One region of the Promicromonospora kroppenstedtii genome, then DNA from elsewhere that is predicted to be linked to it. Evidence: predicted binding sites of a transcription regulator. Region 1 holds the regulator's gene; the other holds the start of a gene.
What was found. The regulator HrcA, encoded in region 1, represses chaperone genes, less so after heat shock. The targets are predictions, from matches to a motif close to TTNGCACTCGNNNNNNNCGAGTGCNAA.
Positions count from the first base shown of each region.

Region 2: the regulator HrcA is predicted to act here: its motif matches at 6,694-6,720, upstream of groES (co-chaperone GroES).

Region 1 is NZ_JBIRYI010000014.1:36,549-51,066, reverse strand. It holds gene ACH47X_RS20830 (helix-hairpin-helix domain-containing protein) at 1-1,117, shown strand, start outside; gene ACH47X_RS20825 (OmpA family protein) at 1,114-1,944, shown strand; gene ACH47X_RS20820 (16S rRNA (uracil(1498)-N(3))-methyltransferase) at 2,009-2,773, opposite strand; gene dnaJ (molecular chaperone DnaJ) at 2,784-3,905, opposite strand; gene hrcA (heat-inducible transcriptional repressor HrcA) at 3,934-4,953, opposite strand; gene ACH47X_RS20805 (hypothetical protein) at 5,344-5,529, shown strand; gene ACH47X_RS20800 (ATP-binding protein) at 5,619-8,468, shown strand; gene ACH47X_RS20795 (DUF3097 domain-containing protein) at 8,536-9,399, shown strand; gene ACH47X_RS20790 (DUF4870 domain-containing protein) at 9,424-9,933, shown strand; gene ACH47X_RS20785 (hypothetical protein) at 10,024-10,986, opposite strand; gene ACH47X_RS20780 (hypothetical protein) at 11,079-12,008, opposite strand; gene hemW (radical SAM family heme chaperone HemW) at 12,136-13,497, opposite strand; gene lepA (translation elongation factor 4) at 13,498-14,518, opposite strand, start outside.
Region 2 is NZ_JBIRYI010000008.1:90,118-104,635, reverse strand. It holds gene ACH47X_RS14350 (Rid family hydrolase) at 1-530, opposite strand, end outside; gene ACH47X_RS14345 (flavin monoamine oxidase family protein) at 881-2,494, shown strand; gene guaB (IMP dehydrogenase) at 2,610-4,124, opposite strand; gene ACH47X_RS14335 (MerR family transcriptional regulator) at 4,191-5,489, opposite strand; gene ACH47X_RS14330 (WhiB family transcriptional regulator) at 5,681-5,968, shown strand; gene groES (co-chaperone GroES) at 6,217-6,513, opposite strand; gene ACH47X_RS14320 (class I SAM-dependent methyltransferase) at 6,847-8,115, shown strand; gene ACH47X_RS14315 (glutamate--cysteine ligase) at 8,112-9,287, shown strand; gene ACH47X_RS14310 (malonic semialdehyde reductase) at 9,304-9,921, opposite strand; gene tsaD (tRNA (adenosine(37)-N6)-threonylcarbamoyltransferase complex transferase subunit TsaD) at 10,045-11,088, shown strand; gene ACH47X_RS14300 (hypothetical protein) at 11,228-11,950, shown strand; gene ACH47X_RS14295 (sulfurtransferase) at 11,982-12,839, opposite strand; gene rimI (ribosomal protein S18-alanine N-acetyltransferase) at 12,836-13,402, opposite strand; gene tsaB (tRNA (adenosine(37)-N6)-threonylcarbamoyltransferase complex dimerization subunit type 1 TsaB) at 13,399-14,169, opposite strand; gene tsaE (tRNA (adenosine(37)-N6)-threonylcarbamoyltransferase complex ATPase subunit type 1 TsaE) at 14,269-14,518, opposite strand, start outside.

The DNA of each region.
Region 1 (14,518 bases):
GCTGCGCGAGGCCGTCGCCGGCCAGGGCATCAAGTTCGCGCCCGCCGCGAGCAGCTGGGCCGACCAGGCGCAGTACCTCGTGGACGGCGACACGGCGGGCTTCGAGGAGTACCAGGACTACCTCGTGGGCGGCCAGGAGCGGCGCGCGAAGTTCAACGAGAACGTCGACTACACCGACGTCGACGAGGTCGAGGGCGCCGAGGCCAAGGCCGAGGCGATCGCCGCGGACGAGGCCGCGGCCGCCACCGCCGAGCAGGCCGAGGCCGCCGGCACCGTCGAGGCCGAGCCGGCCGAGGTCACGCCGGAGCCCGAGCCCGAGCCGCAGGACCTGCAGCGCATCGAGGGCATCGGCCCGAAGATCGAGACGGCCCTGACGGCCGCCGGCTACACCACCTACGCCAAGGTCGCGGGCGCGAGCGAGGACGAGCTGCGCGCGGCGCTGGCCGCGAGCGGCATCAAGTTCGCCCCGGCCGCGACGAGCTGGGCCGACCAGGCGCAGTACCTCGTGGACGGCGACGAGGACGGCCTGCGCGAGTACCAGGACTACCTGATCGGCGGCCAGGAGCGGCGCGCGAAGTTCAACGAGAACGTCGACTACACCGACGTCGACGAGATCGAGGGCGCCGAGGCCAAGGCCGCTGCCCTGGCCGAGGACGAGGCCGAGGCCGCAGCAGCTCCGGAGCCGGCCGCCGAGCCCGCCCCGGAGCCGGAGCCCGAGCCGCAGGACCTGCAGCGCATCGAGGGCATCGGCCCCAAGATCGAGGCGGCGCTGAAGGCCGCCGGCTACGCCACGTACGCGAAGATCGCGGCCGCGACGGAGACGGAGATCCGGGAGGCGCTCGCCACGGGCGGCATCAAGTTCGCCCCGGCGGCCAGCAGCTGGGCCGACCAGGCGCAGTACCTGGCCGACGGGGACGAGGACGGCCTGCAGGAGTTCCAGGACTACCTGATCGGCGGCCAGGACCGGCACGCGAAGTTCCGCAAGGACGTCGACTACACGGACGTCGACGAGATCGAGGGCGCCGGCGCCAAGGCCGAGGCGATCGCCGAGGACGAGGCCAAGGCCGCGGCCGCCGAGGACGACGCGGAGCCGACGGGGTCCGAGGTGAAGGCATGAACCTGAAGGTCGTCCTGCCCCCGGTGATCATCGTCGTCCTGGGGCTGGGTGCCATCTCCAGCGTGCAGAACACCGGGTTCCGCGAGCACATCGAGTCCACGCTGACGGAGAGCGCGCAGGGGGCCCTCTCCGCCGCGGGGATCGATGCGGTCGTGGCGTTCTCGGGCCGCGACGCCGACGTGACCGCGCCGAGCGACGCGGTGGCTCTCGAGGCCGCCGAGGTCGTGGGCGGCGTCACCGGCGTCCGGACCGCGGCGGCCTACGGGCCGGACGGCCTGGTCGGGGCCGAGGCCGAGCCCGCCGAGGCCGAGGCCGCGGGACCCGCCGAACCCGCCGAGGAGGAGACCGGGACCGAGGCAGCCCCCGAGCCGACGGACGAGGCGACCGCCGCGCCCGAGGCGACCGAGGCGACGTCGGACGGCGAGACCGAGGCCGAGGAGGAGCCGAAGCGCGAGCCCACCCGTGAGGAGCGGGAGGAGGCGCAGGAGGACCTCGTCGAGATCCCGAACATCACGTTCGTCACGGACAGCGCCGAGCTGACCGAGCACGGGCGCAAGGTCGTGCGCAAGGCCGCCGAGGTGCTCGCGGAGCACCCGGAGGTCGAGGTGCGGATCGAGGGCCACACCGACTCCGTGGGCACCGACGAGCACAACCAGGAGCTCAGCGAGCGCCGGGCGGAGAAGGTCGTCGACGAGCTGGTCCACCAGGGCGTCGAGCGCGACCGCCTGACCTGGAAGGGCTTCGGCGAGTCGGATCCGCTCGTGGTGCCGCGCACGTTCGACGACCTGGAGAAGAACCGCCGCGTCGAGTTCGACGTCACGAACTGACCGGCGTCCGCCGGTCGAGCGACCGTCGCTGAACCGGCGACGGTCGCTCGACCGGCAGGCAGGATTACCAGCGGCCCAGGCGCTCGCTCAGCAGGGCGATCGCCACCGGCCCCGCCGTGGACGTGCGCAGCACGTGCGGCCCCAGGCGCGCCGTGACGGCCCCGGCGTCGGTCAGCAGGGCGACCTCCGCCTCGGAGATGCCGCCCTCGGGCCCCACCACGACGAGCAGGGCGCCGGCCTCGGGCAGGGGCACGTCGGCGAGGCCCACGGTGGCCTCCTCGTGCAGCACCGCGACCGCGCCGCCCGCGGCGACCACCTCGCGGGTCCGCGCGGCGAGCTGCTTGGTGCTCAGCGGCAGGTCGACGTCGGGCATGCGTGCCCGGCGGGCCTGCTTGGTCGCGGCCCGCACGGTGCTGACCCAGCGGGCCCGCGACTTGGCGGCCCGGTCCCCGCGCCAGACGACGACGGACCGCTCCGCCTGCCAGGGGACGATCGCGTCCGCCCCGGTCTCGGTGGCGGCCTCGATCGCCATCTCGTCGCGGTCGCCCTTGGCGAGGGCCTGGACGAGCGTCACGACGACGTCGGGCACGGGCTCGACGTCGGCGTGCTCGACCCGCAGGTGCACCTCGGCGCCGTGCACCGCCTCGACGACGGTCCGCAGGCGCACCCCGGCGCCGTCGACGACGTCGATGCGCTCCCCCGGGCCCCGGCGCTGGACCACGCCGGCGTGCCGCCCCTCGGCGCCGTCGAGCACGTACACCGACCCGGCGGCGTACTCCGACAGCGGATGGGCGGCCGACGCCTCGGCGAGAAAAACTGGCGCGCTCATGGGCGGCGGGTCAGCGGCCGCTGAGCTTGTCGCGCAGGCGCGAGAACACGCCGCCCTGGACGGTGGCGAGCCGCGGCTCGGGCCGCTCCTCGCCGCGCAGGGCCGCGAGCTGCTGCATCAGGGCCGTCTGCTCCTCGTCCAGGTGGGTGGGCACCTGGACCTCGATGTGCACGTTGAGGTCGCCGCGCCCGTTGGAGTGCAGGTGACCGACGCCGAGGCCCTTGAGGGTCATGACCTGGCCCGGCTGCGTGCCGGGGCGCAGGTCGATCTCCTGCAGGCCGTCCAGGGTGTCGAGCTCCAGCACGGTGCCGAGGGCGGCCGCCGTCATCGGCACCTGGAGGGTGCAGTGCAGCTCGTCGCCGCGCCGCACGAACGTGTCGTGGGCGCGCTCGCGGATCTCGACGTACAGGTCGCCGGCGGGGCCGCCACCGGGGCCCACCTCCCCCTGCGCGGAGAGCTTGATGCGCGTGCCGGTGTCGACGCCCGCGGGCACGTTCACCGAGACGGTGCGGCGCGAGCGCACGCGGCCCTCGCCGGAGCAGTCGGTGCACGGCTCCGGGATGACGGTGCCGAAACCGCCGCACGCGGAGCAGGGCTGGTTGGTCATGACCTGGCCGAGGAACGAGCGGGCGACCCGCTGCACCGAGCCGCGGCCCTGGCAGACGTCACAGGTGCGGGCGTGGGTGCCCGGCCGCGCGCCGTCGCCGCCACAGGTGTTGCAGACCACCGCGGTGTCGACCTGGATCTCGCGCTTGGCGCCGAACACGGCCTCGGCGAGGTCGAGATCGAGGCGCACGAGCGCGTCGTTGCCGCGGCGAGCACGCGGGACCGGTCCGGTCGGCTGTCCGCCGCCGAAGAACGTCTCGAAGATGTCCTGGAACCCGAACCCGGCGCCGAACCCGCCGCCCGCACCGCCACCGGGCGAGGTCGGGTCGACACCCATGTCGTACTGCTGGCGCTTGTCGGGGTTGGAGAGCACCTCGTACGCGCGCGCGACGTCCTTGAACCGGTCCTCACCGGCGTCTCCGGCCACGTCCGGGTGCAGCTCACGGGCCAGCTTGCGGTATGCCTTCTTGATCTGCTCGGGCGAGGCGTCGCGCGGAACACCGAGAATCTCGTAGTAGTCGGTCACAGGTCTCTCTTCGTGATGAGGTGAGTAGTCAGCTGGGCAGGACTCGCGACAGGTAGCGCGCGACGGCGCGCACCGCGGCGATGGTGCCCGGATAGTCCATACGGGTGGGGCCGATAGAGCTCAGGATCGCGACGGTGTCACCGTCGGAAGAGCCGTAGCCGGAGGTGACGACGGAGGTCTCCGCCAGTCCCGCCAGCCGGTTCTCGTGGCCGATGCTCACCGCCACCCCGGCGTCGTCGGTCATGTCGGTGAGAAGGCCGAGCAGGACGACCTGCTCCTCCAGGGCCTCCAGGACGGGCCGCAGCCCCTGCTCGAACCGCATGCCCGACCGCGCCAGGTTGGCCTGGCCGGTCAGCACGATCCGCTCCTCGCTCTCCTCGCCCAGCGCGGTGGTGACCACCTCGGCCACGGCGGTCGCCAGCGGGCGGTGCTCGGGCGGCATGGCCTCCGCGACGTCGGCGAAGGCGTCACCGATGTCGGCGAGCCGGCGACCGGCCGTCGCGGCGTTGAGCCGGGCACGCAGCTCGCCCAGCGTGCCGTCGTCGAGGTCGACCGGCACGTCGAGGAAGCGCTGCTCCACCCGGCCCGTGTCCGTGATGACGACCACCAGGAGCCGGCCCTCGGCCGTGGGCACGAGCTCCAGGTGCCGCAGCCCGGAGCGGCGCAGGGAGGGGTACTGCACCACGGCGACCTGGCCCGTCAACTGGGCGATGAGCCGCCCGGCGCGTGCCACGACGTCGTCCAGGTCGACCGCCTCGGACAGGAAGGTCTCGATGGCGCGCTTCTGCGGGACGGTCAGCGGGCGCACCTCGGCGAGCTGGTCCACGAACAGGCGGTAGCCCTTGTCGGTGGGGATGCGCCCCGCCGAGGTGTGCGGCTGGGCGATGAGCCCTGCCTCCTCGAGGGCGGCCATGTCGTTGCGCACCGTGGCCGGGGAGACCCCGAGCTGGTGCCGCTCCGTGAGGATGCGCGAACCGACGGGCTCACGCGTGCGGACATAGTCCTCCACGATCGCCCGCAGGACATCGAGTCTGCGTTCCTCGCTCACCGCGCTCACCTCCGTCCCCAGGTAGAACGTCCGGGACGTGCACCCGGGTTCCGGCCCGTTCTCCGACACTGCCGTCCAGCACTCTCACCAACCGAGTGCCAATCTTACGCGGCGCGCACGAGCGGCTGGGTCCCCGACCCGCCGCAGGCCGGCCACGACCCCGCGAGCCGCCCGGACGCACCGCGGAAAACCCGCCCCTGACCTGCGGTTCCTACCCGTTCGCCGAGGGCTGACCGGTCGAGCATAGGGCGATGCCTTAGACGTGCCCAGCCCCGGACACGGACCCGCCACGAAAGATGCGGCGACCGCCCGATCCGCGCGACGTACCTCACAGACCAACCTGGAATCACCGCCGGCGAGGGGCCGACGGTGACACCAGGAGGAACCACCATGTTCGGTTTTTCGGACTACGCCGACTACCGCCGCGGCGAGCGCGAGATGGACGACCGCAACGAGCGCGCCCGCAAGGCCCGCGAGCAGCAGGACCTCGCCCGCCGTCAGGCCGCCGCCCGGCGCACGGCCGAGCGCGCGGACCGCGGCAGGGCGGCCGACGCCGTCCGGCCGCGCGTCGCCTGACCCGCGCAGGGACGGCGACCGTGCCGGGCAGCGAGCAGGCCGACGGAAAAGGACACAACGACCACGGACCGGCATGGGACGATGAGCCCATGCCGGTCCCCCGTGCCCGCCTGGTGGGCCGAGCCCTCGAGCTCGGCGCGCTCGAGACCGCGCTCGCCGCCGTCCGCTCGGGAGACAGCCGCAGCGTCGTCGTCGCGGGCGAGGCCGGGATCGGCAAGACGCGCCTGCTCGACGAGCTCGTGTCGCGCGCCGACGACGTCACCGTCGTCACCGGGCAGTGCGCCGACGAGGGCTCCGGTCCGCTCCCGTACGCGGCCCTGGTCGGACTCCTTAACGGCGTCGTCCGGACGACGGGCCACGAAGCCGTCGTCGCCGCGGCCGGACCCTCGGCCGGCGCCCTGTCCGTGCTCGCTCCCCAGCTCGTCGCACCGACACCCGACGCCGGCGCCGACCGCATCCCCGAGGTCCTCACCGACCTGCTCGCCGGGCTCGCGCACGAGCGCCCCGTGATCGTCGTCATCGAGGACCTGCACTGGTCCGACGACGTCACCCGCGCCGTCGCCCTCCGGCTCGCCCGCACCGCGCCGCCGGGCCTGCTCCTGCTGCTCACCTACCGCAGCGACGACGTCGGCCGAGCGCACCCCCTGCGCGTCGTCCTCGCCGAGCTCGACCGCGCCCGGCTCACGACCCGCCTCGAGCTGACGCGCCTGGGCGAGGCCGAGGTCCACGAGATGGCACAGGACCTGCTCGACGTCGGCCTCGACGCCGAGCAGCTCGCCGACCTGGCGGACCGCAGCGAGGGCGTGCCCTTCTACGTCGAGGAGCTGGTCGGCTTCCTGGGCACCGACCTGCCCGACTCCCTGCGCGACATCCTCCTGCTGCGGTACTGGAACCTGAGCCAGGAGGCGCGGTCGCTGTGCCGCGTGGTCGCCGCCGCCGGCCCGCGCGTCTGGTACGACGTGCTCGACGACGTCCTGGCCGACCCCTCGACAGGTCCCGGCCGGCGCGCCCCGCACGCGGCCGCCGACGCCGAGGAGTCCGTCCGCGAGGCGGTCGACGCCCAGGTGCTGGTGGTCACCGAGGTCGGGTACGCCTTCCGGCACGCACTGGTCCAGGAGGCCGTGTACGCCGAGCTGCTCCCCGGCGAGCGGCACCGCCTGCACGCCGCCTACGCGCGAGCCCTGGAGCAGGCCCTCGTCCGGCGCGCCCACTCGGTGGCGAAGCTGTCCCGCATCGCCGACCACTGGTGGCGCGCCGGGATGCTCGACAAGGCGCTCGCGGCGGCCGTCGAGGGGCACCGGGCCGCGGTCGCCGGCGCGGCGTCGTCCACCGCGGTCACCCTGGGTGAGCGCGCCATGGAGCTCTGGGACCAGGTGCCCGACGCCGAGGCCGTGGCCGGCTTGCCGCACCATGAGCTGCTCCGCACGGTCGCCGAGTCGCTGCGCGGCGCCACCCGGACCACCCGGGCCCTGGCCGTGGCGCACGAGGCGGTCGACGAGTGGCCCGCCGACGACCCGGCGGGGCTCGCCGGCATGCTCTCCGACGCGGCGCTCATCGCGGGCCACGCCGGCTCGGACGAGGGGCCCGAGCTCATCGAACGCGCCCTGGCGCTCGTCGAGCCCGGCCGGGACGACGACGTGCGCGGTCTGCTCCTGATGCTGCGGGCACGCCGCGCGATGCTCGGCGGCCGGCCCCACGAGGCGATCGAGGCCGCGACGGCCGCCCACGACGCCGCCCGTGCGGCCGGCAACGCCGAGGTCGTGTCCGTCACGCTGAACCTACGGGGTGTGAGCCGGGTCCAGCTCGGCGACGCCGGCGGCTTCGCGGAGATCGACGCCGGCCGCGCGGCGGCCGGGGACGCCTGGCACGGGCTGAGCCGGTACTACGTCAACGGGTCGGACGCCCGGCTCGTCGTGGGCGACTGGACCCGGGCGGCGGAGATCGCCCGGGAGGGAATGGGCGCCGCGCGCCGACACGGCTCGTCCGACTCGACCCGGCTCATGATCGAGGGCAACCTCGCCGAGGCGCAGATCGGGCGTGGCGACTGGGCCGAGGCGTCCGCCTGGTACGAGCGGGCGATCCCGCCGATCCACGACAGCGTGTACTCCGTCTACCTCAGCGAGCGCCGGGTCTGGCTCATGATGTGGCAGGGGCGCGTCGAACAGGCGCAGGCCGAGGCACGCCGCAGGGCCACGAGCTGGGAGCAGTTCGGGCGCCTGGAGGAGCAGATCAGGTCGCGCACCAGCGTGACGCTGGCGGAGCTCGCGCTGCTGCGCGACGAGCCGGCCGAGGCCCTGGAGCGCATGGCGGTGGTGGTCGCCCCGGACCACCCGCGTATGCCGGCCTACGACCTGCAGCAGCTCGCCGTCGCCGCGCGGGCGATCACGCGGCTGTGCGCGGCCGGACAGGACGTGACCGACGCTCCCTACCGGACGGCCCTTGCCGAGTGCGCGCACTGGCCGACGTTCCCGCTGTGGTCGGCGCTGTTCGAGGCAGAGCTCGGCACCGGCCCGTGGGCCGCCGTCGCCGACCTGCCCGGCCCCGGACCCGTCCACCTGCGCCCGTACGCGCTGTACCGCGAGGGCGCGCGGCTGCTGGAGGCCGCCGACCGCGCCGGGGCCCGGGCGGCGCTCGGCGCGGCGGTCGTGGAGGCGGAGAAGCTCGGGGCGGGACTGGTCGTCCGGCAGGCGCAGGGCCTGATCGACCGCGCGGGGCTCGTGGACGGGGCTGCCGGCACTCCGGCGTCGGGCAGCGGGACCGACGCCCTCACGGCACGGGAGCGGCAGGTGCTGGCCCTGGTGGCCGAGGGCCTGACCAACGGGCAGATCGCCGAGCGGCTGTTCATCTCGGCCAAGACGGTCTCGGTCCACGTCTCGGCGATCCTGCGCAAGCTGGGCGTGGCCACCCGCACCGAGGCGGCGCTCCGCGGCGTCCGCTGACGGCGGGAGACACTCCGGCGGGGCGGAGATCCAGCACTCGGCGAGGAAGCCGACCTAGGCTCCTGACGTGGTCGACGAACGGTACGGGTCCGATGTGCTCTCCCCCGAGTTTCCCGGCGCGCAGCGCGGGCGGCGGCCCACGTCGCAGCCCACGCCCGCCGAGCTGGGGCTCGTGGTCGAGGAGGTGCAGACCGGCTGGGTCGGCGCGATCGTCCGTGTCGAGAAGTCCGGCGGCATGCAGGTGGTGGTCCTGGAGGACCGGCGCGGCCGGACCCGCACGTTCCCGCTCGGCCCGGGTTTCTGGGTCGAGGGCAAGCCGGTCGAGCTGACCGCGCCCGTCGTCAGCCGCGCGCCGGCGCAGCCCACGCGCACGGCCTCCGGGTCCGTCGCGGTGCACGGCGGCCGGGCCCGCGTGGCCCGCGGCAGCCGCATCTGGGTCGAGGGCAAGCATGACGCCGAGCTCGTCGAGAAGGTCTGGGGTGACGACCTCCGCATCGAGGGCGTGGTGGTCGAGATGCTCGACGGCGTGGACAACCTCGCCGAGCGGCTCGCCGAGTTCGGGCCCGACGCCGAGCGCCGGGTCGGCGTGCTGGTGGACCACCTGGTGCCCGGTTCCAAGGAGCAGCGCCTCACCGACGAGGTGCTCCGGACCGTGCCCACGGGCACCGTGCTGGTGCTGGGCCACCCCTACGTGGACGTGTGGCAGGCCGTGCGCGCCCAGCGGCTCGGCCTGGAGCGCTGGCCCGTGATCGACCGCGGCACCGAGTGGAAGCTCGGCATCCTGCGCTCCCTGGGCTGGCCTGCGGAGACACAGGCGGACGTCGCCCGCGGCTGGCAGCGGATCCTGGGCTCCGTGCGCGACTTCCGTGACCTGGACCCGGCCCTGCTGGGCCGGGTCGAAGAACTTATCGATTTCGTGACCTCGGCGTAAGGCACAACCTCTACGGTTGGTCATATGTCCGAGAACCCGCAGGAGCCGCAGACTCCTCAGCAGCCCGGCCCGGCACCGCAGCAGCCCGGCCCCGCGCCTCAGCAGCCGCAGGGCGGCCCCGCCTACGGGACGCCGCAGCCCGCCCAGTCCCCCTACCAGGGCCCGCCGCAGGCCGGCCAGCCCTACGGGCAGCAGTACCAGCCGCCGCTCACGCCGTCCGACGAGCGCCTGTGGACGGTCCTCGCCCAGATCGGCCCGTTCCTGCTCTCGTTCATCCCGCCGCTGGTGATCTGGCTCGTGCTCAAGGACCGCAGCCAGTTCGTGGAGCAGGAGGCCAAGGAGTCCCTGAACTTCCAGATCACCCTGGCCATCGCGCAGGTCGCCGCGGCGATCATCACGGCGATCACGTTCGGCATCGGCGCGATCGTGTACCTGGCGTTCATCGCCGCGATCGTGTTCATGATCCTGGCGGCCGTGGCCAACGGGAAGGGTGCCCCGTACCGCTACCCGGTGAACATCCGCTTCATCAAGTAAGGCCCGCAGGACAGCAACGACCATGCACCTGCTGCCAGTCGGATTCCGGGACTGGCAGCAGGTGCATGGTCGTTCCTACGTGGGTCGGCGTCAGGCCACGGCGGGACCGGCCGGGGCGGGACCGGCCTCGATGGCCGCGACCGGGCCGCCGGTGATCCGGCGGAACGCGAAGGCCAGCACCAGCAGCGACAGCGGGATCGTGACGAACAGGCCGAGCCCGCAGACCAGCGCGCCGACGATGTTGATGCCCAGGAGCGCGAGCTCCAGCAGGAACACCGCGCCGAAGTTCTGCCCCACCAGGCGGAACGAGCCGGTCAGCGCGTCCCAGGCGTTCAGGTTCCGGTCGACCACGTTGTGGTACGTGAACGGCGCGAAGATCGCCAGGGCGATGAGGCCCAGGCCGCACAGCAGCGCACCCACGAAGCCGGCGACCAGCAGCAGGAGCGCCGTCAGGATGATCATCGGGTAGCTGTTGACCTTGAAGAGCGTGCCCCAGGTCGCCTTGTAGCCCGAGGCCTCGCGCAGCGCGGCGTTGATCCCGAGGGCCCCGAGGATCGAGTTGATGATTCCGCCGAGCAGCCCGAGCAGCGAGCTGCCGAACGACACCCCGGTCGCGGTAGAGGTGCTGATGTCGCCGCGCATAGCGGCCTCGTTGATCTCCTGGTAGTCGCCGAAGTTGCCGGCGTTGAAGATCGCGCCGACGGCGAAGGACAGGAGGACGAACAGCACCCAGAAGAGCCAGTTGCCGGTGAACCGCTTCCACCCGTAGCCCAGCGCCTCACCGACGGCGAACGTCGCAGCCGGCTGCGCGCCGTACGGCCCGGCCGGACCACCGTAGGCAGGCGGCTGGCCGGCGCCCCCGTAGGCGGGCGGCTGCGCCGCACCACCGTAGGGCGACTGGGCGGGCTCGCCGTAGGGCGGCTGCGTGGGACCGCCGTAGGCCGGCGGCGTGGGCTCGGCAGGCGGCTGCGTGGGACCGCCGGCCGGGTTCTGCGGCGGCGTCGGCCCCCCGGCGCTCGGCTCGTACGGGTTCTGCGGAGTGTTCTCGCTCATGTGATCCCCTTTTCACTGTTCAGTGATCCGAGGCCACCTTCACCTTTTCTCCGCATGCCCGCATGCGCAATTGCCGAGTTGTTACCAGCCGGTCAGGACTGGACCGGCTCGCCGGTCCACCGTTGGACGAGATAAGCCCCCACCAGCAGCATCGCCGGCGCGACCACGACGAGCCCGAGCCCGCAGGTGAAGATCGACGCGAGGGCCAGCCCGGCGAAGATCGCGAACACGGCGAGCGCCGTGCCGAAATGGGAGAGCACCAGGCCGACGCCGCCCGCGAGCGCGCGCCCGAAGCCCTCACCCTTGAGCAGCAGGAAGGGCACCGCGAGCAGGAGCAGCGTGCAGACCACCTGGATCAGTCCGCCCACCAGGGGCACGGCCGTGCTGACGAACCCGATCACCCCGGCGACCAGGGCGTACCCCACCAGGCCACCCAGGCCCCGCAACAGGAAGAAGTCGCGGAACCTGACCCGGCGGGTGCGGGTGGCCGCGAGCGCGCCGGCATACAGCAGGGCCTGCAGCAGGAAGCTGACGGCGGTCCCCGCCGCGCCCAGCGCCTTGGCCTCCAGCGTCTGCCCGGCGGCCTGGGCGGCGTCGACCGCCGTCTGGTCCGTGGCGTTCATCAGCCCCTCCAGCGTGGACGGGCTGGCCAGGAGGATGACGGCGACCTGCGCGACGCCGAGCACGAGGCTCATCAGCACCCAGGTGCCCCAGCTCGTGCCGAACGCGCCCCACGCCCAGCGCCAGGCGCGGCCGATCGTCGGCGGGTCCTGGTCCGGCCGCGGCGCCGGCTCCCGGACCGGCGGGTACACCGGGACCTGCTGGACGGGCTGCTGCTGGACGGGCTGCTGCTGGACGGGCTGCTGCTGCTGGAAGCCACCGTACGGGTACTGCGGGGGCTGGTAGTCGGGCCGGCCGTACGGGTTGGCGGGCCGGCCGTAAGGATCACGCGGCCCGTAGGGATCCACCGGCTGTGGGGACTGGCCGTCCTGCGGGCTCCGGTCTCCGTGGGTGTTGCTCATGCGCGTGCCCCTTGTCAGGCGGTCCGAGCCGCCTCCCCCGAACGTTGTGAACAGCACAAGATATCGACGGGCTCACCTACCGCGCAAACAACCGAAAAGACACCCCGGCTCTTGAAAAGGGCTGGTATCAAGCGGTCAGGTCCCGCACGACGGCGTCGGCCAGCAGGCGGCCCTTGCGCGTCAGCACGGCGCGGGCGTGCGCCCCACCGACGGCAGTCGGGCCGGTCGCGCCCAGCGCGCCGTCGCCGGCCGTGCCGGCCCCGAGCGCGGCCCGGCCGTCGAGCAGCCCGCGGGCCACGAGGCCCGCCACGGCGGTGCGGCCCTGTGCCGTCAGCACCCCGAGGTCGAGGCCCTGGCGCAGCCGCACGCCGAGCATGACCCGCTCCAGGTGCGCTTCGTCCCGGGTGAGCAGCTCGCGCCCCGCGCCGGGGCTGTGCCCGGCCTCCAGCCGAGTCGCGTAGGCGCGAGGATGCTTCACGTTCCACCAGCGGACGCCGGCGGGCGTCGCGTCGGCAGGGGCCTCGCCGGCGGGCGTCTCGTCGGCGGGTGCGGCCGGGGCGGGCGCCGACACGTAGCTGTGGGCGCCCGGACCCACGCCCCACCAGTCGTCGCCGCGCCAGTACCCGATGTTGTGCCGGCACTCGTGCCCCGCGCGGGACCAGTTCGACACCTCGTACCAGCTCAGCCCGGCCTGGGTGAGCAGGTCGTCGGCGAGCTCGTACTTGGCGGCCTGGTCGTCCTCGTCGGGCAGCGTCACCTCGCCGCGGCGCACCTGGGCCGCCATCTTGGTGCCCGGCTCCACCACGAGCGCGTACGCGGACACGTGGTCGACGCCGGTGGCCAGCGCCGCCTCGACGCTGGTGCGCCAGTCGTCGAGGGACTCGCCGGGCGTGCCGTAGATGAGGTCCAGGGACACGTCCAGGCCGGCGTCCCTGGCCCACCGCACGACGTCCGGAATGCGCAGCGGGTCGTGGGTGCGCTCCAGCGTCGCCAGCACGTGCGGCACCGCGGACTGCATGCCGAACGAGACGCGCGTGAAGCCTGCCTCCGCGAGCACACGCAGCGACTCGGGGGTCACGGAGTCCGGGTTGGCCTCGGTGGTGACCTCGGCGTCCTCTGCCAGACCCCAGGCGTCCCGGATGCCCCTCAGCACACGGGCAAGGTCCTCGGCGGGCAGCATCGTCGGGGTGCCGCCGCCGAAGAAGACGGTCGACACCGCGGCGGGCGACCGCCCGGCGTCGGCCAGGACCCGCCGCGCGAGGGAGACCTCACGCAGCGCGGTGGTCGCGTAGGCCGCCTGGTTGGCGCCGCCGCCCAGCTCGGACGCGGTGTAGGTGTTGAAGTCGCAGTACCCGCAGCGCACCGTGCAGAACGGGACGTGCACGTACACGCCGAACGGCTCAGCGGCGGCGACCCGCCCCGACGGGCGCGCCCAGGTCGGCAGCCCGCCGTCGTCGGGCACGGGGATGCCGGAGGGAAGTGCGGGCACCTACTTCTTCTTCTCCTTGGGGGCCGCGGCGTCGGAGGAGAGCGCCGCGATGAACGCGTCCTTCGGCACCTCGACGGAGCCGATGTTCTTCATGCGCTTCTTGCCCTCCTTCTGCTTCTCCAGCAGCTTGCGCTTACGGCTGATGTCACCGCCGTAGCACTTGGCGAGCACGTCCTTGCGCATGGCGCGAATGGTCTCGCGGGCGATCACGCGCGCACCGATGGCGGCCTGGATCGGCACCTCGAACTGCTGCCGCGGGATGAGCTCCTTGAGCTTGGCCGTCATCATGACGCCGTAGGAGTAGGCCTTGTCCCGGTGCACGATCGCGCTGAACGCGTCGACCTGCTCGCCCTGGAGCAGGATGTCGACCTTGACGAGGTCGGCCGCCTGGTCACCGGACGTGTCGTAGTCGAGTGACGCGTAGCCGCGGGTCTTGGACTTGAGCTGGTCGAAGAAGTCGAAGACGATCTCGGCGAGCGGCAGGTGGTAGCGCATCTCGACGCGGTCCTCGGACAGGTAGTCCATGCCCTGGAGGTCGCCGCGCTTGGACTGGGACAGCTCCATGACGGCGCCCACGAACTCGCTCGGGGTGAGGATCGTGGCCTTGACGACGGGCTCGCGGACCTCCTTGATCTTGCCCCCGGGGAACTCCGACGGGTTGGTCACCTCGATCGTCGTGTTGTCCTCCATCGTCACGTCGTAGATGACGTTCGGGGCGGTGGAGATGAGGTCGAGGTTGAACTCGCGCTCCAGGCGCTCGCGCACGATCTCGAGGTGCAGCAGGCCGAGGAAGCCCACGCGGAAGCCGAAGCCGAGGGCCACCGACGTCTCGGGCTCGTAGTTGAGCGCCGCGTCGTTGAGCTTGAGCTTGTCGAGGGCGTCGCGCAGGATCGGGTAGTCCGAGCCGTCGATCGGGTACAGGCCCGAGAAGACCATCGGCTTGGGGTCGCTGTAGCCGCCGAGCGCGTCGGACGCGGGCTTGGCGGCGTTGGTCACGGTGTCGCCGACCTTGGACTGGCGC
Region 2 (14,518 bases), on a different contig from region 1:
GGCTCGGTCGTCGCCGAACCGAGCTGCACGTCGAGCACCTCACCGGTGGCCAGATCCGTGTTCGCGAAGAACTGGCGGTAGGCCCGGTTCCACCCGGCGAAGTCCATCTTCTCGGCGCCCCGGGGGTTCTGCAGGAACACGCGCATCGAGACGACGTCGTCGTACGACAGACCCGCCTTGTCCAGGTTCTCGCCGATCCGCATGAGGGCGTTGATGCCCTGGGCCTCGGTGAGGGTGACGCCCGCGGGCAGCTCCCCGCCGGGGAACACGTCGGTGGGGATGTACCGCTCCTCGGCACTCACCCCCGGCGTGGTGTTCCGGGCGGCCGGGCCGAGGCCGGAGGACTTGTACCAGGACACGTTCTTTCCGATCGCCACGCCGTCGGCGATGAGCGGGGTGTCCCCGGTGACGAACGAGTGGGCGCGCGTGGGGTCGGGCCGGAAGGCGTGGGCGGCCGCGAACGCGGTCCCGGGGACCGCGATCGCGGCGGTGACGACGACGGCGGTGATCAGCGCGGCACGGTTCTTCATGGTGCTCCTCCATCTGGCCGGGCCGGGTGCCGCGAGGGCGCCCGGATGCGGTGTGGCCCGGCGGACGGCACCGGGTGGCGCGGACGCTAGCCACGGGGAGTTTCGGCGGGATGTCCACTTCGAGTCGGGTCGGGAACGACTCCGCAGCGCGGTTCGAATCGTTCCTGCGGAAACGCTGACCTGCGGCGGAACCCGGAAACACCATGGTTACTACGCGCAACTGCGCAGTAACGGCGGAGACTCGCAGCGGTGACCTTCGGTCCATAGCGTCCGGCGCGGTGCTGACGGCGGCCCCGGCTTCTTGCCGAGGTTCGCGTGCGTCAGGCCTGTCGACACGAGAGGTAGGGACCGTGGTCACCGAGAAGAGCACCCCAGGTGTCTCCCGCCGTAACTTCCTGCAGGCCGTCGGCGCCGGCTCCAGCGCCGGTGTCATGTTCGCGACGATGGGCGCGATGGGTCTGGCCCCCAGCGCCGCGGCCCAGCCGAGAGCCGAGTCCTGGGTCCCCCCGAAGGCCGGCGACTTCACGCTGACCGGCCGGTCCACGAAGAAGGTCGTCGTCGTCGGCGCGGGCCCCGCCGGCCTCGCGACCGCGTACGAGCTGCAGAAGGCCGGCTACCGCGTGACCGTGCTCGAGGCGCGGCACCGCCCCGGCGGACGGACCCTGACGATCCGCGGCGGCGACAGCGAGACCGACGTCAACGGCGTCAAGCAGACCGCGCGGTTCGCCGACGGCATCTACATGAACGCCGGGGCCGGCCGTATCGCGCAGTGGATGGTCACCATGGACTACATCCGCGAGCTGGGCGTGCCGTACGAGGTGTTCACCAACGCGAACGCCGACGCCTACCTCTACAACGAGCGGACCGGCGCGACGCCGGGCAACCCGGTGCGCTACCGCACCGCCAAGGCCGACGTCTTCGGTTACACGTCCGAGCTGCTGCACCACGCCACCGACCAGGGCGCCCTGGACCAGAAGCTGACCGCGGAGGACAAGGACAACCTGCGCTCGTTCCTGCGCAGCTGGGGTTCGCTCAAGTCGGACGGCACCTACGCCGGCGGCAGCAACCGCGGCTTCGAGGTCTACCCGTCCGCCTGGAACGAGCACGGCACGCCGTTGCCCGGACCCGGCACGGTCTCCGAGGTGCTGGCCTCGAAGGTGGGCCAGTACTTCCCGTTCGAGATCAACTGGGAACAGTCGATGCTCATGTTCCAGCCCAAGGGCGGAATGGACACGACCTACCGGTACCTGGTGCGGGCCATCGGCAGCCAGAACGTGCACTTCCGCTCCCCGGTCACGGGCGTGGAGAACACGAGCCGCGGGGTCAAGGTCACCTACACGCCCGAGAACGGGCGGGAGCGTCAGATCGAGGCCGACTTCGCCGTCGTCGCGGCGCCGGCGGGCCTCATGCGCCGGTGGGACACCAACTGGGGCCCGCAGATCGACGCGGCGCTCGGCGAGTTCGCCGTGGGCTCCCCCGCGGGCAAGATCGGCCTGCAGTACAAGTCGCGGTTCTGGGAGGACGACCACCGGATCTTCGGCGGGATCACGGAGACCGACATGGACCTCGCCCACGTCTGGTACCCGTCGTACGGGTACGGCGAGCGCAAGGGGCTCGTCGTGGGCTACTACAACACCGGCGCCAACGCCCGCACGTACGCCGACATGACCCCGAAGCAGCGCGAGCTGCGCGCCGTCGAGCAGGGCGTGAAGATCCACGGGGAGAAGTACCGCAGCGAGCTGGACACGTCGTTCTCGATCGCCTGGCACAAGGTGCCCTACATCGAGGGCGCCTGGGCCTACCCGAACACCAGCTCCGCCGGCTTCCGGCTGCTGCAGCAGGGGGCCGGCAACGTGTACTTCGCGGGCGACTGGATGTCCGAGGTCTCCGCGTGGCAGCACGGCGCGTTCTGGTCGGCCCGCTACGCGGTGCAGGCCCTGCACGCCCGCGTCATGGCGAGCTGACGGGTTCGATTCGCCGCGGTGGAACCGTGGCGAGACGGAGCTGGGGCCGGAGCACTGATCAGTGCTCCGGCCCCAGCTCCGTCTCGCCGCGTTCTGCTTCGGCAGGGTGGCAGGATCAGAAGCCGCTGTAGTTCGGCGCCTCGACCGTCATCTGCACGTCGTGCGGGTGGCTCTCCTTGAGCGACGCCGACGTGATGCGGACGAACCGGCCGTTCTCCTGCAGCTCCGGGACGGTCCGCGCACCCGTGTAGAACATCGTCTGGTGCAGACCGCCGATGAGCTGGTGCGCCACGGTGGCCAACGGCCCCTTGTACGCGACCTGGCCCTCGATGCCCTCGGGCACGATCTTGTCGTCGCTGGTGACCTCGGCCTGGAAGTACCGGTCCTTGGAGTAGGACTTCTTGCCGCGCGAGGACATGGCGCCCATCGAGCCCATGCCGCGGTAGGTCTTGAACTGCTTGCCGTTGACGAGCACCAGGTCGCCCGGGGTCTCCTCGCAGCCCGCGAACAGCGAGCCCAGCATCACGGACTCGGCGCCGGCCACGATGGCCTTGCCGATCTCGCCGGAGTGCTTGAGGCCGCCGTCGGCGATGACGGGCACGCCCGCCGGCTTGCAGGCGAGCGACGCCTCGTAGACGGCGGTGATCTGCGGCACGCCCACGCCGGTCACGACACGGGTGGTGCAGATGGAGCCCGGCCCCACGCCCACCTTCACGGCGTCGGCGCCGGCGTCGACGAACGCCTGCGCGCCCTGGCGCGTGGCGACGTTCCCGCCGATCACCTGGACGTCCTTGGTGGCCGGGTCGGTCTTGAGGCGCTTGACCATGTCGATCAGCATCCGCACGTTGCCGTGCGCGGTGTCGGCCACGAGCACGTCCACGCCGGCGTCGATCAGGGCCGTGGCGCGCTGCCACGCGTCGCCGAAGTAGCCGATCGCGGCACCCACCATGAGGCGGCCCTGGCCGTCCTTGGACGAGTTCGGGAACTGCTCGGACTTCACGAAGTCCTTGACGGTGATGAGCCCGGTGATGCGGCCGTCGGGGTCGATCAGCGGCAGGCGCTCCAGCTTGTGCTTGCGCAGCAGCAGCGTCGCGTCGTCCCGGGAGATGCCGGCCGGGCCGGTGATCAGCGGCTGCGGCGTCATCACCTCGTCCACCTTGGTGGTGGCCCACTCGGCGACGGGCGTGAAGCGCAGGTCGCGGTTGGTGACCATCCCGATGAGCTTGTTGTCGGTGTCGACCACCGGGAAGCCGGAGATCCGGAACTGGCCCGCGAGGGTGTCGAGCTCCTCGAGCGTGGCGTCCGGGCCGATCGTGACGGGGTTGGTGATGATGCCGGTCTGCGTCCGCTTCACGAGGTCGACCTGGGTGGCCTGGTCCTCAATGGAGAGGTTGCGGTGCAGCACGCCGAGGCCACCCTGACGCGCCATGGCGATCGCCATGGCCGACTCGGTGACCGTGTCCATCGCCGCTGAGATCAGCGGGATCTTGAGCGAGATCTCGCGCGTGAGGCGAGACGTCGTGTCGATGTCCGACGGCGCCAGGTCGGAGTAACCCGGCAGCAGCAGGACGTCGTCATAGGTGAGCCCGAGGAAACCGAACGGGTCGCCCGGCGAGGTCTGGTCCGTCATGCAGCAAGTCTACGGCCGCCGCGACCACAGATCTCGGCCGGGCCGTGGTACCGGCCGAGGCGTGCGTCACCTCGACTTGATGACGGCGAGCACCTCGTGCAGCAGCCCTGTGAAGGAGCGCACCCGCTGCACCGTGGGCCCGAACGGCAGCTCCGTCGCGGCGGCGTCGGCCCGCAGTCCGACAAAGATGGGCAGCTCCGGGTAGCTCTCGTTCACCGCGTGCACGACGTCGAGGTCCGGCTTGTTCTGCGTGGTGGCCAGCACCACCGCCGTCGGGCGGACCATCGTGACGAGTTCCACCGACCGGTGCGTGCTCGCGGGACCCGTGACGATGCGCGCCATCGAACCCTGGGCGGCCAGCGCGGCGGCGAGGGCGTGCGCCGAGAGCGGCACCACCTCGTCCGGGGCGGCGAACACCAGCACGATCTTGCGCATCCGGCTCGGGTGGTTGGCCGGGGGGCCACCCGCCTCGACCATGACCCGCTCGAACTCCTCGATGTAGTTGCGCAGGGCCCGCAGCGCGGACGTCGCGAGCACGACCTCGGGCATCTCACCAGGGCCGGCCAGGACCGTCCGCTCCGACAGCCGGAGCCAGGCGGGCTCGACGAGCTCGGTCCACCACGTGGCCGGGTCGCCCTCCGGGCCCAGCACGAGGAGGTTGTCGCAGGCGGTCCGGCTGTAGGCCAGCGCGGCGTCGACCAGGGCGGACACCCGGCCCGACGTCGGCGCCGGGGAGGCGGCGGACCGCGGACCGCCGGCCGGCGCCGGGGCCGCGGCCCCGCCCGTTCCGCCACCGCCGGACGCGCCTCCGGGCAGCGCCCGCAGGTGCGCGCGGCCGCGCGGCTCCTCGGGGCGGTCATCGTCCGACGCCGGCGCGGGGTCGTCGGTCTCGTCGTCGAACTGCGGGTCGCCCTCGGGCCCCGGCTCGTCGTCCTCGGCCGGGGCCTCGACGGTGCCGACGAACCTCTCGGCGAACTCGGCGTCGTCGACGTCGTCGTCGGCGAACTCGTCGACGTCGTCGGCCTCCAGGTCGCCCCCGACCTGCACCGCGGGCAGCGCGGGAGCGGTCTTGGTGGCGACCTGGAGCTCCGCGTCCCCCGCCTCGACAGCGGCGCGAGCCGCGTCGACGGGGGCCACGCCCTCAAGGGTCAGCCGGCGCATGACGAGGAGCCGGGCGACGTCGTCCGGTGTGTAGCGGCGGTGCGATCCAGCGGTGCGGCCCGACGGGCCGAGGCCGTAGCGGCGGTCCCACGTACGCAGGGTCGCGGGAGCGACCCCGAGGCGCCGGGCTACCGCGGCGACAGCCAGTCCGGGGCTGGATGTACGTGACCCGCCCGAGTTCTGGGCGGGTCGCGAAGAAGTCATGGACTCGATTCTGCCGACCGGACCCTCTCCGCGCCACTGCGAAACCCGGCGTGCCGCCGATCTCGGTGGATTCCAGTCCAGATTGGAACAAATCCGGTCAGGGCCGAACCGCTTCGGGCTGACTCGATTTGATCGAGATGAAACGAAATTGCCCCTTGAACAACTTCTGCACAACTTGTAGGTTGTTCGCCATGACGGAGATCTCGAGGCTTCCCGGTCCGGTGATGGAACTGTGGGAATGGCAGTACCAGGGTGCGTGCCGCGACGCGGACGACACCCTCTTCTTCCACCCCGAGGGTGAGCGCGGGTCGACCCGCCGGCGTCGCGCCGAGGCCGCGAAGGCGATCTGCCGCTCCTGCCCCGTGATGATGCAGTGCCGCGAGCAGTCGCTCCGCGTGCGCGAGCCATACGGCGTGTGGGGCGGGCTCAGCGAGGACGAGCGGTCGGCGATCCTCGCCGGCAAGTCCGTCTCCGCCTGACAGAGCCTGCCTGACCAGGCCGAACAACTTCTGCCGCACGATGTCGCGCGGCAACCTGAGGCAGCGCGCCTGAGGAAGCAGCACCCCACCGGGACGGGCGTGCGCCGAAGCACGTCGGCCGGGCGCCAGGCGCGCGGGCACGCGCACCAGGAACGGCACCGCAGACAGACAGCACCAGGGCTCCGCCACGACGAAGGCCCCGCACCGACCGGTGCGGGGCCTTCGTCTGTAGCTGTCGCGGACTGGGATCAGCCCACGACGACCGCGAGGACGTCGCGGGTCGAGAGCACCAGGTACTCCTCGCCCGCGTACTTGACCTCGGTGCCGCCGTACTTGGAGTAGATCACCTTGTCACCGACGGCGACGTCCAGCGGCACACGGTTGCCGTTGTCGTCGATGCGGCCCTGGCCCACGGCCAGCACCTCGCCCTCCTGGGGCTTCTCCTTGGCGGTGTCCGGGATGACCAGGCCGGAAGCGGTCGTGGTCTCGGCTTCGAGAGCCTTGACGACGATCCGGTCCTCGAGCGGCTTGATGGGGACCGACACGTCGGACCTCCTCTTTCGTGAGCGGATCGAGTGATCAGCTGCGTGGTTGACTTAAGGGGCTCGAACGTTCGACGGTCCGCCGTCGTCGCGGGTGCCGGCGGGCACGAACGTCTGGGTCCTCCGCCGCGACGCCCGCTGTCGGGTTCCGCGCCGGTGAACAACCCCAAATCTAGGTCGGCGCTAGCACTCGGTCAAGGCGAGTGCCAATCGCGTGGAGTCGCTCACACGCCTGGAGGCTGACTCGCCGCCAGGACGTCGAAAACTCGTCATCTCCACCAAAAGGTTGCGTCCGGATACTCGTCATGACCAGGACAAACGTGGAAAGATCTTCCCATGGATGCGGCGATTCTGAGCAAACTCCTCAGCCCTGAGGGCTGGGCCCTGCTTGCGGCACTTCCGCCGTACGACGAGCGCGACGCGATGCGCACCGTCTCCACACTGCGCTCCCAGGGCGTCGCGGCGGATCTCGCCGCCGCCGTCGTCACCCAGTCCCGGCTCCGCACGCGGGCCCGGGCCAAGTTCGGCGACTTCGCCGACGGGATGCTGTTCACCGCGGACGGCCTGGAGCAGGCGACGCGGCTCGTGGTCGCGGCGCTGCACGCCCGGCGGTACCTCGACGCGGGCATCACCGCGCTCGCCGACCTCACCTGCGGGATCGGCGCCGACTCCCTCGCATTCGCCGGCACGGGCCTGCGCGTCGTCGCGACCGACCTCGACGAGTGCACGGCCGCCATCGCGCAGTGGAACCTGCGCCACTTCCCCGAGGCAGAGGTGCGGCACGCGGACGGCCTGACGCTCGACCTGCGCGCCGAGGGCATCGAGGGTGTCTACGCCGACCCCGCCCGGCGCGTGCGCGGCGGGTCGGGCGGCCGCAGCCGCCGCATCTTCGACCCGCACGCCTACGAGCCCCCGCTCGACTCGGTCTGGGCGCTGCGCGAGACCGTGCCGGCCGTCGGCATCAAGGTGGGCCCGGGAATCGCGCACGAGGGCCTGCCCACCGACGCCGAGACCCAGTGGGTCTCCGTGAACGGCGACGTGGTCGAGGCCGGGCTCTGGTTCGGCCCGCTCGCGCCCGACGGACCCGGCCGCTCGGCCCTCGTGCTGCGCACCTTCACCGACGGCGACGGCAAGGAGCACACCCTCAGCCGCACCGTGCGCGGCGACGACGTCGAGCCGGAGGTCGGCGGCGTCGGCCAGTTCTTCTACGAGCCCGACGGCGCCGTCATCCGCGCCGGCCTGGTGGGTCAGGCCGCCGCCGAGCTGGGCGGGCGCCTCGTCGACCCGACCATCGCGTACGTGACCACGGACGAGCCGGCCGCCATGCCGTCGGCCAGGCCCGCCGACCCGGCCGGGGCGCAGGCCCCGATCGCGACCGGATACCGGGTGCTCGACACCATGCCGTTCGGCCTGAAGCGGCTCAAGTCCTACCTGCGCGACCGGAACGTCGGGCGCGTCACGATCAAGAAGCGGGGCACCGCCGTGGTGCCTGAACAGCTTCGCAAGCAGCTCGTACTCACCGGAACCGAGGAGGCGACGATCGTGCTCACCCGTGTTGCAGGCAACCAACAGATACTGCTCGTCGAACCCCTGGGAGCCGTATGAGCTCGCCGGCCCAGCTCGGCTTCGGCGAGTCCCCACGGTCGACCGTGGGGATCGAGTGGGAGATCGGGCTCGTGGAGCCCGGCACCGCAGACCTGTCCCAGGCGGGACCCGAGGTGCTGGAGGCTCTGGCCCGCGACGGCGGCAACCGGCAGCGCGGCTCCGGCGGGCTGATCCCGCACGTCACGGGCGAGTACATGAAGAACACGATCGAGCTGGTCTCGGGCGTGGGCAGCACCGTGGCCGACGCCGGAGCCGACCTCACCCGCACGCTCGAGCACGTGCGCACGGTGACCGACCCGATGGGCCTGGAGCTCATGGGCGGCGGCACGCACCCGTTCGCCCGGGGCGCCGACCAGGAGATCGGCGACAAGGAACGCTACGCCCGGATCCGCGAGCGCACGGGGGTGTGGGGTACGCAGCTGATCATCTGGGGTCTGCACGTCCACGTCGGCATCGAGGACCGGGAGAAGGCGCTGCCGCTGATGCGGGGGATGCTCAAGTACTTCCCGCACCTGCAGGCGCTGTCCGCCGCCTCGCCGTACTGGGCGGGTGAGCACTCGGGCTACGCGTCCAACCGGTCGCTGTTGTTCCAGCAGATCCCGAGCTCGGGCCTGCCGCTCGCGTTCCGGACCTGGCAGGAGCTGGAGGCGTACGCGGGCGACATGATGCACGTGGGCGCGGTCGAGGTGTTCAACGAGGTGCACTGGGACATCCGCCCGTCGCCCAAGTTCGGCACGCTCGAGGTCCGGGTGTGCGACGGCCCGACCAACCTCACCGAGGCGCTGACGCTGGCCGCGCTGGTGCACTGCCTGGTCGAGCACCTGTCCACGCAGCTCGACCAGGGCCGGGACCTGGTCGAGCTGCCGCCCTGGTACGTGACCGAGAACAAGTTCCGCTCGGCACGCTACGGGCTGGACGCCACAGTGATCCTCGACGCGCACGGCAACCAGGGCCACGTCGTCGACGCGATCGGCAAGCTGCTGGTCGAGCTCGAGCCCGTGGCGCACCGTCTGGGCTGCGCCGGGGAGCTCGCCGGTGTGCGGGACATCGTCCGCACGGGTCCGTCCTACCGGCGGCAGCAGGAGGTGGCCGCGGCGCACGACGGCGACCTGGTGCCGGTGGTGCGCGCCATGATGGAGGAGATGCGCGCCGGCCGGCCGCTGGCCGGCTGACGGCGCCGCGCCGGGGTCAGACGACCCGCGCGGCGTCGTCGAAGCTCAGGCGCGGGGCGCGCGGGCGGGTGGTGTCGGCGCCGTCGGCCGCGCTGACGTTGACCACGAGGAAGCCCTTCCAGCCGTTCTCGGCGAAGAACTCCGCGTCGATCCCGGCGTAGTCGCCGTTCATCGGGCCGACGGCCAGGCCTGCGGCGCGCAGGCCGACGAGGAGGTAGCCGGCCTGGAGCAGGGCGCTGGTGCGCGCCGCCCCGGCGCGCATCTCGGCGTCCCCGGCGAACATCTCGCGGGCACCCGGCATGTGCGGGATCAGCACGTCGAGCCGCTCGTGGAAGTCGGTGTCGTAGGCGAGCACGAGCGTGACGGGGGCCTTGGACACCCGCTCCTGGTTGTTCTCGGGCATGTGGCCGACGAGGCGCTGCCGGGCCTCCGGCGTGCGGACGACGAGCATCCGCAGCGGGCTCGTGTTCATCATCGTCGGGCCCCACTTGATGAGGTCGTAGACGGCGGTGAGCTGCTCGTCGGTGACCTCCGACTCCGCGAAGGTCGTCACGGTGCGCGCGGTACGGAACAGGCGGTCCGCGGTCGCGTCGTCGATGGCGAGCGGTGCGGTGGCCTCGAGTGCTTGAGTCATGCCCGGTGGAACAAAGTTGCCCTGAGCGATAGTTCCAGATTCAACCGTGACGTCCCGCACGTCCGCGTGTCACATCCCAGCCGGTTCCACGCTCACCGCCGCCGGGGAACTAGGCTGGAGCACATGGCAGATCCACTGGTGCTCGGTATCGAGACCTCCTGCGACGAGACCGGCGTCGCGCTGGTCCGCGGAAACGACCTGCTGGTCGACGCCGTCGCCAGCTCGATGGAGGAGCACGCCCGCTACGGCGGCATCATCCCCGAGGTCGCCAGCCGCGCCCACCTCGAGGCGATGATCCCCACCATCCAGAAGGCCCTCGGCGAGGCGGACGTCGACCTGTCCGAGGTCGACGCGATCGCCGTCACCGCCGGGCCCGGGCTCGTCGGGCCGCTCACCATCGGTGCCTCGGCCGCGAAGGCCCTGTCCATCGGCCTGAACAAGCCGCTGTACGGCGTGAACCACGTGATCGGTCACGCGTGCGTGGACCAGCTCGTGGACGGGCCGCTGCCGGAGCGCGCGATGGCGCTCGTGGTCAGCGGCGGACACAGCTCGCTGCTGCTGGTCGACGACATCGCCACCGACGTCACCGAGCTCGGCTCCACCCTGGACGACGCCGCGGGCGAGGCCTTCGACAAGGTCGGTCGTCTGCTCGGCCTCCCCTACCCCGGCGGTCCGCACATCGACCGGCTCGCGCGCGAGGGCGACCCCACCGCCATCCGGTTCCCCCGCGGCCTCACGGCCGCGAAGGACCAGGCCAAGCACGCCTACGACTTCTCCTTCTCGGGTCTCAAGACGGCGGTGGCCCGCTGGGTCGAGGCCCGCACGGACGCCGGGCAGGAGATCCCCGTGCACGACGTCGCGGCGTCGTTCGCCGAGGCCGTCGCCGACGTCCTGACGGCCAAGACCATCGCCGCGTGCCACAAGCACGGCGTCGAGACGCTGGTGGTCGGCGGCGGGTTCTCCGCCAACAGCCAGCTGCGCGAGATGGCGGCCAAGCGCTGCGCCGAGGCGGGCATCGACCTGCGCATCCCGCCGATCCGCTACTGCACGGACAACGGCGCGATGATCGCGGCGCTCGGCTCCGCCGTCGTGCGGGCCGGGTTGGCGCCGAGCAACCTGGACATCCCGGTGGACTCGTCGATGCCGCTCACCACGATCACCGTCTGAGCCGGAGGTGAGCGCAGGCGGAGCGCCGAGGAACGAGGCGCACCGCCCGGAGCGAACCGCAGGCTCGGACGGCAACGTCACCGTCTGAGCCTCTGAACCTCCGGCCGCGCTGTCGGTGGATGGCTCTACGCTGCGTGCCGTGACAGTGATCCCGCTCGAGAAGCTCGAGCCCGCGCCCGTCATCGAGACCGCGCGCCGCCTGCGCGAACGCATCGGCGCGCGGTTCCCCGACCGGGGCATCCACCGGGTGGCCCAGGAGCTCGCGACCCTGACGGAGCAGGTGGCGGACACCTCGGCGGGGACCCGACGGCGCAGCCGCCTGGTGCGGGCCGGCTCGCGTCTCCTGATCGCCCTCGTGGTGCTCGTCGCCCTGGTCGCGTTCGGCTTCGCCGTCGAGGCCGCGGGCACCGATGCGCCGGACAACGGCCTCGACTGGTTGCCCCTCATCGAGAGCGCCGTGAACGACATCGTGTTCGTCGCGATCGCCGTCGTCGTGCTGCACTCGGTGCCGCAGCGGGTGCAGCGGTCGGACCTGCTGGCCAAGCTGCACCGGCTGCGTTCCCTGGCGCACATCATCGACATGCACCAGCTCACCAAGGAGCCGGAGATCCTGCGGGACGCCTTCACGGGCGAGTCGGAGAACAACGACGTCGACCTGACCCCCGAGCAGATCGAGTACTACCTGGAGTACTGCACCGAGCTGCTGTCGATCGTGGGCAAGGCGGCGGCGCTGTGCGCCGAGGAGTCGCAGGACGACATCGTGCTGAACACGGTCTCGACCATCGAGTCGCTGACGGTCGGCATGGCCCGCAAGGTGTGGCAGAAGATCCTCGTGCTCAACGAGGTCAGCCCCACGCCCTGACGCGGTCCATGCCTGCCCGGCGCACGGTCGGTCAGCCCACCGCGACGGGCCGCGCGGGATCGTTCGACCACTGCGACCAGGAGCCCGGGTACAGCGCCGCGTCCACACCGGCGATCGCGAGGGCCGCCACCTCGTGCGCCGCCGTGACACCCGAGCCGCAGTACACGCCGACGGTCGCGCCGTCGGCGGCGCCCAGGGCACCGAACCGCCGCCGCAGGTCCCCGGTCGGCAGGAACCGGCCGTCCGCGCCCAGGTTCTCGGCCGTCGGCGCGCTGACCGCGCCCGGGACGTGCCCGGCTTGCGGGTCCACCGGCTCGACCTCGCCGCGGTACCGCTCGCCGGCCCGGGCGTCCAGCAGCACACCGGCGCCGTCGGCCAGCTCTGCCGCCTGGTCGGCGTCGAGCACGGGCATGGCCCCGGGTCGGACGACGACGTCGCCCGGCTCGGGCGTGACGTCCCCCGGCTCGACGGCGGAGCCCTGCGCGGTCCACGCTGCGAGTCCGCCGTCGAGGATGCGGACGTCGGGCACGCCGAAGTAGCGCAGCAGCCACCAGGCCCGGGCGGCCGACGTGCCGCCCACGGAGTCGTAGACCACCACGCGCGAGCCGGCCGAGACGCCCCAGCGGCGCGCCGCCGCCTGGAACGCCGCCGCCGAGGGCAGCGGGTGCCGCCCCTCGGCGGGCGAGCCGTGCGCGGCCAGCTCCGACTCCAGGTCCACGTACACGGCACCTGGCACGTGCCCGGCGCGGTACTGGTCGTGGCCGTCGGTCATGCCCAGCGCCCAGCGGACGTCGAGCACGACGGGCCGACCCTCGGCCGGGTCCGGCACGCCGCCGACCTGCAGGTCGGCCGCCAGCGTCGCGGCGTCGACCAGGACTTGTTTCCTCATGCCGCGTCTCCCGTGGCGTCGTCCGGGGTGTCTGCAGCCGGGGCGTCCACCGGCGACTCGACCGCGGCGTCCGCCGTCGGGTGCTCCACCTCGGACAGCTCCAGGCGCATCGTGTACGCGTCCATGTCCTCGGGCTGGTAGTAACGCTTGCGCACGCCGAGGATCTGGAAGCCGAAGTCGCGGTACATCTCGATGGCGGGCGCGTTGTCGACGCGCACCTCCAGCAGTACGGCCTCTGCCTTGACCTTGCGGGACCGCTCGATGAGGGCGTTCATGAGCTGGCGCCCGACGCCGTGCCGCTGCACGTCGGGGTCCACGCCGATGGTCATGATCTGCGTGACGTCGCCGTCGAACCACAGCCCGGCGTAGCCGACGACGGGCTGGTCCCCGGCGCGGTCGAGCCGCTCCGGCTCCGCGACGACGTACCAGCGGCCCAGGCCGGCGAGCTCGTCGGCGAGCATCCCGTAGGTCCAGGCGCCCCGGCCGAAGAGCTGGCGCTCGAGCTGCAGCACACGGTCGAAGTCGGCGCTGCGCAGCGGGCGGAGCCGCACCTCGGTGATCATGCGGCACCGCCGGTGGCGGCCGTCGCCGGACCGGCCCCGGAGCCGGCACCCGAGCCCGTCGGGGAGCCCGGCTCGTGCACGTCCGGACGCCGCAGGTACAGCGGCTCGGTCGGCAGGTCCTCGCCGGCCGCGCGGCGCACGAGGGCCAGCCGGGCGAGCACGGTCGCGTCCGGGACCAGCGGGGCGTCGTCGGCCACGGGCAGGAACTCCGGGTAGAGCATGGCGCCCTCGCCGACCACGACGGGCAGCGGGGCGTCCCCGGCGTCCGGTGTGGGGAGCTGGCCCTGGGCGACGAAGCCGGCCCGGTCGACGTCGGGCCCGGCGGTCCGCTCCACGACCGGTACGCCGTGCGGCCCCTCGTGCGCGACCACGCGGTAACGCGCCCAGTAGACCTCCTTGCGGCGGGCGTCGGAGGTGGCCAGGATCTCCTGCCCCGCCCGGAGCCCGAGGTCGCTGACGGCCTGCACCGCCAGGGCGTCGAGGCTCGGCACGCCCAGCACGGGGATGCCGAGGGAGAGGGCGAGCGTCCGGGCGGTCACGAGCCCGACGCGCAGCCCCGTGAACGGGGCGGGACCCGTTCCGGCGACGACGGCGGTCAGGTCGGCGCGCTCGATCCCGGCCTCGTCGAGGACCTCCGTGATCAGGGGCGCGAGCGACTCGGCGTGCCTGCGGCGCTCGTCGGAGGAGCGGGACGCGAGGCGCGCACCGTCCTCGTCGACGAGGGATACGGCGACGGCTGCTGAGGTATCGAGAGCAAGAACGGCCACGCCACCAGGGTATTACGGCCCCAGGCGGCCGCAGGGAATGATCGGCGGTTCGTCAGGTGATCGGCAACCCGGGCTGCCGATCACCCGACGAGCTACCGATCACAGCAGGGAACGCAGGTCCACCCCGGCCCAGCGTGGCCCCACCGCGCGGATCGTCACCTTGCGCGTCCCCGCCTCCGGGTCCTCGGCCGCCTCCACGCCGGGGTCGAACGTCGGCGCAGCACCCCGCGGCCGCTCCAGGTCGATCTCCAGGCGGTCGTCGGCGAGGGCCTCGGCCAGGCCGCGCCCCCATTCCACGACGGTCACGGAGTCGTCCAGCGATGAGTCCAGGTCGAGCGCGTCGAGCTCG